Regions from separate parts of the Vibrio rotiferianus genome, predicted to be linked through region 1. Evidence: predicted binding sites of a transcription regulator. Region 1 holds the regulator's gene; the other holds the start of a gene.
The links. The regulator MetJ, encoded in region 1, represses methionine synthesis genes. The targets are predictions, from matches to a motif close to TTAGACNTNTANANGTCTAA.
Positions count from the first base shown of each region.

Region 2: the regulator MetJ is predicted to act here: its motif matches at 4,167-4,186, upstream of metA (homoserine O-acetyltransferase MetA).

Region 1 is NZ_CP018312.1:125,116-130,216, forward strand. It holds gene bfr (bacterioferritin) at 1-396, shown strand, start outside; gene BSZ04_RS09625 (malic enzyme-like NAD(P)-binding protein) at 605-1,882, shown strand; gene metJ (met regulon transcriptional regulator MetJ) at 1,996-2,316, opposite strand; gene BSZ04_RS09635 (O-succinylhomoserine (thiol)-lyase) at 2,546-3,706, shown strand; gene BSZ04_RS09640 (bifunctional aspartate kinase/homoserine dehydrogenase II) at 3,723-5,101, shown strand, end outside.
Region 2 is NZ_CP018312.1:1,221,817-1,226,917, reverse strand. It holds gene tpdA (cyclic di-GMP phosphodiesterase TpdA) at 1-869, shown strand, start outside; gene BSZ04_RS14735 (GNAT family N-acetyltransferase) at 976-1,443, shown strand; gene BSZ04_RS25055 (hypothetical protein) at 1,490-1,627, opposite strand; gene BSZ04_RS14730 (response regulator transcription factor) at 1,858-2,646, shown strand; gene BSZ04_RS14725 (DMT family transporter) at 2,699-3,052, opposite strand; gene BSZ04_RS14720 (hypothetical protein) at 3,200-3,862, opposite strand; gene metA (homoserine O-acetyltransferase MetA) at 4,205-5,101, shown strand, end outside.

The sequences.
Region 1 (5,101 bases):
CACGCTCGTATGTACAAAGACTGGGGGTTAAAGCACTTAGCCGATAAGGAGTACCACGAGTCAATCGATGAAATGAAGCACGCCGATCACTTGATCGAACGAATTCTGTTTTTAGAAGGTTTACCTAACTTACAAGATCTCGGTAAGTTGATGATTGGTGAAGATACCAAAGAGATGCTTGAGTGTGACCTTAAACTCGAGATGGCGGCCATTCCTGATCTTAAAGATGCCATCGCTTACGCCGAAGATATTCGTGATTATGTTTCACGCGATCTATTCCAAGATATCCTTGAAGACGAAGAAGAGCATGTCGATTGGCTTGAGACGCAACTGGGCTTGATTGAGATGTCCGGCATTGAGAATTACCTACAAGCGCAGTACGTGGATGAAGAGTGAGATTATATTTCGCTGTTTTCTTTTCCGAACTAAGTGATTAAGAGAGCACCTGACCTGTAAAAAGGGTGCTCATCACTAATATCTGGTCTAATCTCTTTTATTATCGGCCTTTTTAAGGATATAGCTCGCAATCTAGCCTATGAAGTTTGACTTCTATCCTTTAGAATTTATTCCCCCGTACCGAAAAATAACAAAAGAGAAACGATCCATGTCTGAAGACAATCGCCAAGAAGTCACCCCAGAAGAAGAACGCCGCCAGCAAGCATTAGACTACCATGCGTACCCAACTCCGGGAAAAATCGCCGTAGAGCTGACTAAGCCTGCTGAAACTGCCAACGATCTTGCATTGGCATACAGCCCAGGTGTTGCGGAACCTGTTCGTGAAATCGCACAGAATGCTGATAACGTGTACAAGTATACGGCGAAGGGCAACATGGTTGCGGTTATTTCTAACGGTACGGCGATTCTTGGTTTGGGTAACCTTGGCCCGCTAGCTTCTAAGCCAGTAATGGAAGGTAAAGCACTGCTATTCAAACGCTTTGCTGGGCTAGATTCTATTGATATCGAAGTAAAACATCGTACGATCGACGAATTTGTCGACACAGTAGCAAACATTGCTGACACTTTCGGTGGTATCAACTTAGAAGATATCAAAGCCCCAGATTGTTTTGAGATTGAAAAGCGTCTTATCGAACGTTGTGACGTGCCAGTATTTCATGATGACCAACACGGTACAGCAATCGTAACGGCAGCGGGTATGCTGAATGCAATCGAGCTGCAAGGTAAGAAGTTAGAAGAATCAACCATCGTTTGTCTTGGTGCTGGTGCTGCAGCTGTGGCATGTATGGAGCTGTTGATCAAATGTGGCGCAATGCGCGAGAAGATCTACATGCTGGATCGTAAAGGGGTGATCCATACACGTCGTGACGACCTAAACGAATACAAACAGTTGTTCGCAAACAACACTGACAAGCGCACGCTTGAAGATGTTATTGAAGGTGCGGATCTGTTCTTGGGTGTATCGGGTCCAAACCTACTACCAGCAGAAGCGTTGAAGCTAATGGCAGACAAGCCAGTTGTGTTCGCATGTTCAAACCCAGATCCAGAAATCAAACCTGAACTGGCTCACGAAGTGCGTGATGACTTGATCATGGGTACTGGTCGTAGTGACTACCCGAACCAAGTAAACAACGTACTGTGTTTCCCATTCATCTTCCGTGGGGCGTTGGACGTTCGTGCAAGCGAAATCAACGATGAGATGAAGTTAGCGGCTGTTGATGCGATTCGTGAGTTGGCTAAAGAGCCTGTGCCTGAAGCGGTACTGAAGGCGGCGGGCGTAGATAAGCTAGAGTTTGGTTCTGATTACATCATTCCAAAACCAATGGATTCGCGTCTGTTACCACGTGTTGCGAAAGCCGTTGCTCAAGCAGCAGTTGATTCGGGTGTTGCTCGCATTGAAATGCCAGAAAATTACATGGCTGAGTAAGTGATAGAATAGAATTCTTCAGATAAAGGAAAGGGACGCAGTAGCGTCCCTTTTTAGTTTGCTCTGAAGCTACCCCCGGCGTAGCGTCATCATGCTAACGAATTTGTAAGCAATTATTCTTCGTCAAACGCTTCGAATTCGATGCCCATAGCCGTCATCAGCGCTTTCGCTTCTGTAGGAATATCATCTGGACGGTCTTTACGAAGGTCTTCGTCAGTTGGCAGTGGTTGACCTGTGTACGCATGTAGGAACGCTTCACATAGTAGTTCACTGTTAGTTGCATGGCGTAAGTTGTTGATCTGACGGCGAGTTCGCTCATCAGTCAGCACCTTTAAAACTTTTAGCGGGATAGAGACGGTAATCTTTTTTACTTGTTCGCTTTTTTTACCGTGCTCAGCATACGGGCTAATGTATTCGCCATTCCAGTCAGCCATTGCGCACCTTCATTAATGTAATAAGTTAGAAAAATAAATATAGGTGCTGATTTTAGCTGCATTTACCGCCATAAGCAAAGACATATAGACGTCTAGAAGTGTTGACGTCTCATTTTTAGACAAGTAAAGTGAGGTTAATAGTCAGGGAAGAGTATTAATCAAGTGAGCAGCATAAGCTAGATATAGCGCATTCCCATTTAGATGTCACCACCCGTGAAAGGATACACCCATGAGCACCCGTAAGCCTGCGACCATTGCTGTACGCACTGGTATCGAGTCAGACAGTCAATACCACGCTGTTGTACCACCAATCTACCTTTCTACTAACTATGGATTCCCTGCATTTGGTGAAGTTCCACAGTACGATTACACCCGTTCCGGTAACCCAAACCGAGGTCTGCTGGAGAAAGCGCTATATGAACTTGAATCAGGTAAAGGTGCGGTTGTCACTAACTGCGGTACGTCGGCATTAAACCTTTGGGTATCGGCATTTCTTGGTCCTGATGACTTAATTGTGGCGCCACACGATTGCTACGGGGGGACCTATCGTCTGTTCAATACTCGAGCAAGCAAAGGTGATTTTAAAGTTCTGTTTGTCGACCAATCGGATCAGCAAGCTCTGGATGCTGCGATTGCTAAAAAGCCAAAGCTTGTCTTACTAGAAACACCGTCTAACCCGCTCGTGCGCGTGGTCGATATTGCGGCAGTATGCGAGAAAGCGAAGCAGGTAGGCGCATTAGTCGCAGTGGATAATACCTTTTTGACACCTGTGTACCAAAAGCCTTTAGATCTAGGTGCGGACTTTGTTATCCACTCAACGACGAAGTACATTAATGGTCACTCTGACGTGATTGGTGGTGTGGTGATCACTAAAAGCGAAGAGCATGCTGAAGAGTTGGCATGGTGGGGCAACTGCATTGGTGCAACGGGTACACCATTTGATAGCTACATGACGCTTAGAGGAATTCGTACGTTGGGTGCACGAATGCGAGTTCACGAAGAAAGCTCTCAGCAAGTGTTGACGTATTTACAAACGCAATCTTTGGTGGCGAAGATTTATCATCCAAGTTTGCCAGAGCATCCGGGTCACGACATCGCGAAAAAACAACAATCAGGTTTTGGTTCAATGCTGAGCTTTGAGTTTGCTGGCTCATTTGAGCAGCTAAAAGTGTTTGTTAAAGAACTTGAACTCTTCTCTCTTGCAGAGTCGCTAGGCGGGGTAGAAAGCTTGATCTGCCACCCAGCTTCAATGACGCATCGTGCGATGGGTGAAGAAGCACTGGCTGAAGCAGGTGTCTCTGAGCAGTTGCTACGGTTATCTGTTGGCTTGGAAGATGCGCAGGATCTGATTACCGATCTTGAGCAAGCATTCGCGAAAGCAGCACAGTAGTTGGGAGAGGAAGGTCATGAGTGTACAACGTCAGCTGCATAAATTTGGCGGCAGCAGCTTAGCGAACCCAGAATGCTACCAGCGCGTGGTGAGTATTCTTAAAGAGTATTCGGCAGAAAATGACTTGGTGGTGGTCTCTGCGGCAGGGAAAACCACCAATCGCTTGATCGAGTTTTTAGAAGGCTTAGATAAAGACGGTCGCATTGCCCATGAAGCGTTGCAGAGCTTGCGACAGTTCCAAACTGAATTGGTAGAAGCTTTACTAGAAGGTGAAGTGCAAGCGCAACTGCTTGCTTCTCTTCAAGATGAATTCAGTACCCTAGCAGAGTTAACTGCGCCACTTACAGAGGCGCAAAAAGCAGCAGTGCTTGGGCATGGTGAAGTATGGTCGTCACGCTTACTGGCTGCACTGTTATCACAACAGGATCTTCCTGCGGTAGCGCAAGATTCTCGCGCCTTTTTACGCGCAGAAGCTGGAACACAGCCAGAAGTTGACCGAGCTCGCTCTTATGCATTGATCAAAGAAGCATTGACTCAACACAACCATAAACGCGTAATCATCACCGGATTTATGGCACAAAACGAAGCTGGTGAGACGGTACTGCTGGGGCGTAATGGCTCTGACTATTCAGCAACGGTGATTGGTGCATTGGCTGAGGTAAACACAGTGACCATCTGGAGCGATGTTGCTGGCGTTTACAGTGCAGACCCACGTTTAGTGTCGGATGCTTGCTTGTTGCCGCTGCTGCGTTTAGATGAGGCGAGTGAACTTGCGCGTTTGGCTGCGCCAGTGCTGCACAGTCGTACACTACAGCCTGTTGCTCAAAGCACGATGGATTTGAACCTCAAATGCAGCTATCAACCGGAATCAGGTTCAACGCGTATTGAGCGCGTATTGGCTTCAGGTCGCGGTGCTAAAATCATTACGTCTCTTGATGAAGTGTTGTTGGTTCAACTGTCTTTTATCCACGGTCACGACTTTGAGCGTGCGCAGAAAGAAGTATTGCAAGCCTTAAAGCGTGCCCAACTAGAGCCATTGGCGTTTGAAGCGCAAGAGGATCAGCAAACCTTGCGCTTGGCCTACACCGCTGAGATTGCAGGCGGCGCATTAGCTTATCTGCAAGAGTTAGCCGTTGAAGCAGAGATCAAACTCAAAGAAGGCTACTCACTGCTGGCTGCCGTCGGTGCTGGCGTGACAAAAAACGCAAATCACTGCTTTGGTTTTTACCAACAGCTAAAGCATTCACCGGTGGAGTTTATTTCTGAGGCGGAATCTGGCTTGAGCTTGGTCGCGGTGTTACGCCGCGCAGAAGTGGAAGGATTAGTGCAAAGTATTCATAGCCAACTGTTTCAAGCACAGAAGCGTGTCGCTGTCGCCTTGTGCGGTAAAGGCAA
Region 2 (5,101 bases), 1.1 Mb from region 1:
GGATGTTCCTATCAGGAATGAAAGTATGCACAAACACGGGGCCTGCTTTGGAGATCGGCGATACAAACGGTCAGTCGTTTCTTTACAACGTCAATGGCAGTGGCTATAGGGAAGTCTATTACGTCACTGGCCCTGTGAGTAGTATTCTGGCGCTGAGCTTACTTCTTATCGTGTTGGTTAATCACAAGCTACTACGTTCAATTCTGACTTATATGTGGGCCATCCGTCACTTCAAATTAAAGCTTGAGCCCATTTACAACACGGCCAACAAAGTGAACATTCACTATGAGGTACTTTCGCGCTTTCAAGTGAAAAACACCCAAAAGTTCATAGAGAGTCTTATTAGCAATGGGCTTTTGCTCACTCATACAATGCTACTAATTCGGCTTATTTACGGCTCATCTAGGTCGCTCATCGCGCCACTTAGTATCAATGTATGCCCTTCATTGCTTGAAGGGCGCAACTTTCTCAAGCTCTATCGCCAACTCAGTAAGTTGGACTGTTCGCTCCTAACGATAGAGATTACAGAAAACGCGTCCATGTACTACACCGAAGAGATATATTCGAACGTCAAGAAGCTGAAAGGCTTGGGTTGCAAAATCAGCATTGATGACTTCGGCACTGGTAACAACAATGTTGAGCTTATTGGCAATATCACACCCAACTACCTAAAGATCGATAGATTGTTCGTTATGGATCTCAAACAGGATGATAAAAAGTCAGAAATGCTTCGTCAGCTAATCGCCATGGGACGTACCTACCATTGCACTGTTATCGTTGAGGGTGTGGAATGTGCCGAGTGCGCTCATCTACTTACTACTCTTGGTGCCTATATCCATCAAGGCTACTATTACCCGCTCCTGCGTTGACAGGGGCTTTTTCTTCAAACCTTCATGAGCGTAATTGCGCTTTTATCGCATCCCTCACTATAATAGCGGTATGCTGTGTACCACCTCTGAATAGATCCAGATAGATATGATCGCGATTAAACCGGCAAAGTTGAAAGATTTTGCGAGCTTGATGCAATTGGAAGTGCATGACGATCAAAAAGGATTTTTTAAACCGTTTGAGCAAGCTTACCAAAACCGAAGTAAGTCAGAAGTGTTTTATACCATATTCCAAGACAGCTTGGCGGTAGGCTACTTAGTTATAGATAAGGCATTTGCTCAGTATGCACCGTTTGCAAAACGGCATGAACTTAAGCTGAGCTACATGGTGATTGGCAAGCAGTTTCAACAGAAAGGCGTTGGGAAAGCGACGCTTCAAAAGTTGATGGTTTATGGTTACGCCATCGATGCGGAGAGTAATTCTATTTGTGCAACCGTTTCCTGTTCAAACAAAGTGGGGATTACACTTTTTGAATCGGCTGGTTTTGAAAACACTCAAAAAACGATTTACGAACCTGATGGGAAAGCCGTCATCATGAGGCATCCGCTTAGTTGATGTTATAAAGGGCAGTGTCAAAAGACTCAACTGCCCTAATCCATTTTTATACTGAAAGAACTTCAGCCTGCCATCCGTAACCAAGATACTCTTTCGCTAAACTTTGAGCCACAAACATCGATACTACAACTTCTGTCCATTGGTCACTCATTCCGATTCGGTAGCGAAGTTTCATCATTTTCATAAATTTTACATCTTGTTGTTTACGCACAGACACCAGAGTTATCAGCTAAAACACCATAAACAATCGAAGTCATTGTTTTGGTTATGGTGCAATCAGAATGCTAACCTTGGGTGTAATTAGTTATTCCATAGTTTTCGAAATAACACCGCACACATTCTGCAAAATGATATGATTAGAATGTAGAGTAAAAATACTGCATTTATAAAAATCAGTGAGGTTAATTAATTTTTATGGAAAGCGAGATACATACATCGATAATCGTTGATAGCTTTGAGGCACTCGCAACAAAGCAAACCATGCTACTTGCCAACACCCAAGCCCAAAATTGTGAAGAAACCCTTAAGCAATGTATTCTTGAGGCGATGGATTGGTTCAACATTGATCGAACAACGATGTTTCCCAACTCAATGTTGTTTTTTAGTCATGGTAAAACAATAAGTGTTGCTCGTCCCCCTCATCAAATATTAACCGCAGAGCAGGTATCTCCTGTAGATGGAGAAAAGTACCTTCGCTTGATTGGCAACTCATCGAAGACACAACTGTTTTCCGCGAAAGAGATGGAGTCAAGCGACGTCACAGTGCTGAGAATGATCGCCGCGCAAGGCGGTAGCCATCACTATACCATTCCATTGGTTCAATTCGGGCAGCGTTGGGGGGGCATGTCTTTTACGCTCTTCAACAACCAAAGAGCAGCGTTAAGCGAGAAAGAACTCAACGAGTATACTTACCTTTCACATATGTGGCTGTCGTTTTGGCAGCACTCTAAGTTACATCGAACCTTATATAAGACCGATGTATCTACACATAATGAAAATACAAAGATGCTACGCCTAAGCCAAAGGCAGTATGATGTGTTAGCACTGCTAACGACAGGGAAGTCAGCCAAGGAATGTGCCAAAGAGCTGAATTTAAGCCCAAGAACCATCGAGTCACACAAGTATCGGCTATTAGACCTGTTAGAACTCGACTCACACGCGGAGCTCGTGCAATTTGCCTTGAGAAACGGGGTTGAATACTGATGCAACACAGAAGTTGAGCAATCAAGGTAGGCACTTGCCTACCTTTATCGCTCTAGTGTGTTGCTGTTTTAGACACCAAATTAACGATCAACACACCAGTTATAATGAAGCCAATACCTATTAGAGCAGCGAGGTCGAGTTTCTGGCCGTATAAGACGTAACCAACCCCAGCGACCAATACTATGCCTGCCCCACTCCATATCGCGTATACAACACCAACTGGCATTGTTTTTACCGTTACTGACAAAAGGAAAAAAGCAATAGCATAGCCAACCAGTACAATCGAACTCGGCAACCATTTCGTGAACTGTTCGGTTTTAGGGATATAGGATGTTGCTATGACTTCACAAACAATAGCAATACTTAACGCGACCAATGGCGGTAAAGAAACTAAAAGCTTGAACATAATTACCACGCAAGAAGATTAACTCAAGCGCGGCATTATAGAGATTCTTTACCGCTTATCTAGCCTAGTTTTAGAAAAGCAATTTTACGTACTAGCAATAATCAAGGGAATCATGGGGCACCTTCCGAACTCATGGATTTAAATTGGCTAGAGTTCACTTTCGTTTATATTAAGAATGCAGATGTCGTTCGATTGCGCTCGTTTCAAGTTAACGTAAGTGATGTCTTTTATTCCTAATTTCTTAAGGCTATCGATATCATAGCTCCAGCCCTTCATGTCTGAGTTGCACCCTTGGCTTTGCCATTTTTCTTGATTATTCAGATACCCAAACTGACTGATTTTTGGGTTAACCGAAATCATTGAATAAAAGGTCTTCTCACGGTTTTTAAGTAGCTGCAGTGCGCGATTCCAACGCTCAATTGCTTCTTTATCATTTGTTAACTTAAAAGAAGCATACTCAAGATGATCAACCCATAGTACTGATGCCGCACCAGTAATTAGTACTGAAGATGCCGCAGGGAGCACATAGTTTGCGCACTCAGCTTGACAGTCACCATTGATGATAAGGTGTACATTGCTAGTATGCATCCAGCGCCCTAGCTCCATCGCAGCTTGATGATCCCCTCCTTTGCTATCTACCATTATCGTTGAAATCTGCTCTTTCGATTGCTTTATTAACGTCTGAGCAAACTGAACCGACTGTGGTGTTATTTCCTCATAAAAATACAAAGTGCGACCTTTAACGGAAATATCTTTACCGAAGTCACACCCCACCAGTAGCAAAGGTAAACAAATCACAATGTAACGCACGTTAATTCCCCTTTCAGCCATAATGAGCTAATGCGTTGTCCTCTATCAATAGTAATCAGGGAATTAACAACCAACGCACCAAAGTGTTGTTTTTTTGACCAAAGTCAAAATACACCATTAATAGCATAACAAATTTCATCGTGTCTATGAGAGTACGACTAAGTTATAGGGTTTTCACTAAACTAAAAGCAACCACCGATCGCACAACTACATTGCATATTAGAAAGCGCCATACTCGACGACGCCAATAAAAATCTTTCAATCTCACATTCTGTATCGACATATGGCCTGATTTAAGTTAGCTTTAGATGTATAGACGTCTAGAAGCTTAGGGAGAAAGCTGTGCCAATACGAATTCCAGATCAATTACCCGCGTCAGATATTCTTAGAACAGAGAACATCTTTGTGATGAATGAGACACGTGCCGCTAGTCAGGAAATCCGCCCTCTGCGAGTTCTCATACTGAACTTGATGCCCAAAAAAATCGAAACAGAAACCCAGTTCCTGCGATTACTTTCAAATAGCCCGCTGCAAGTAGATGTCGAACTATTACGTATTGACGATAGGCCGAGTAAAAATACACCGACAGAGCACTTAGATACCTTTTATCGTCAATTCGAAATGGTTAAGAACCGAAATTTCGATGGTTTGATCATCACAGGCGCGCCGTTAGGTCTAGTGCAATTTGAAGATGTTATTTACTGGGATCATCTCAAGACCATCATGAGTTGGGCAAAGGAACATGTAACATCAACTCTATTTGTATGCTGGGCTGCCCAAGCAGGATTAAAACTGCTTTATGATTTGCCGAAGAAAACTCGTAAAGAGAAGCTTTCTGGGGTTTATCATCACGACATTCATCACCCATACCATCCAATATTACGAGGATTTGATGACTCGTTTCTTGCTCCTCACTCTCGGTACGCCGATTTCTCTCCTGAGTATCTTAATGATCACACCGATCTAGATATCCTCGCTACATCAGATGTGGCTGGTGTTTATCTTGCTGCAACGAAAGATAAGCGCAATGTGTTTGTAACTGGCCACCCCGAATATGACTCGCATACATTACACAATGAGTACATCCGCGATTTAGGAGAAGGCATGGAGCCAGCAATACCGGTAAATTATTACCCTAATAACAATCCGGACAACCCACCACGCGCGAGCTGGCGCAGCCACGGCCATCTGTTGTTTTCAAATTGGCTAAACTACTGCGTATACCAACAAACGCCATAC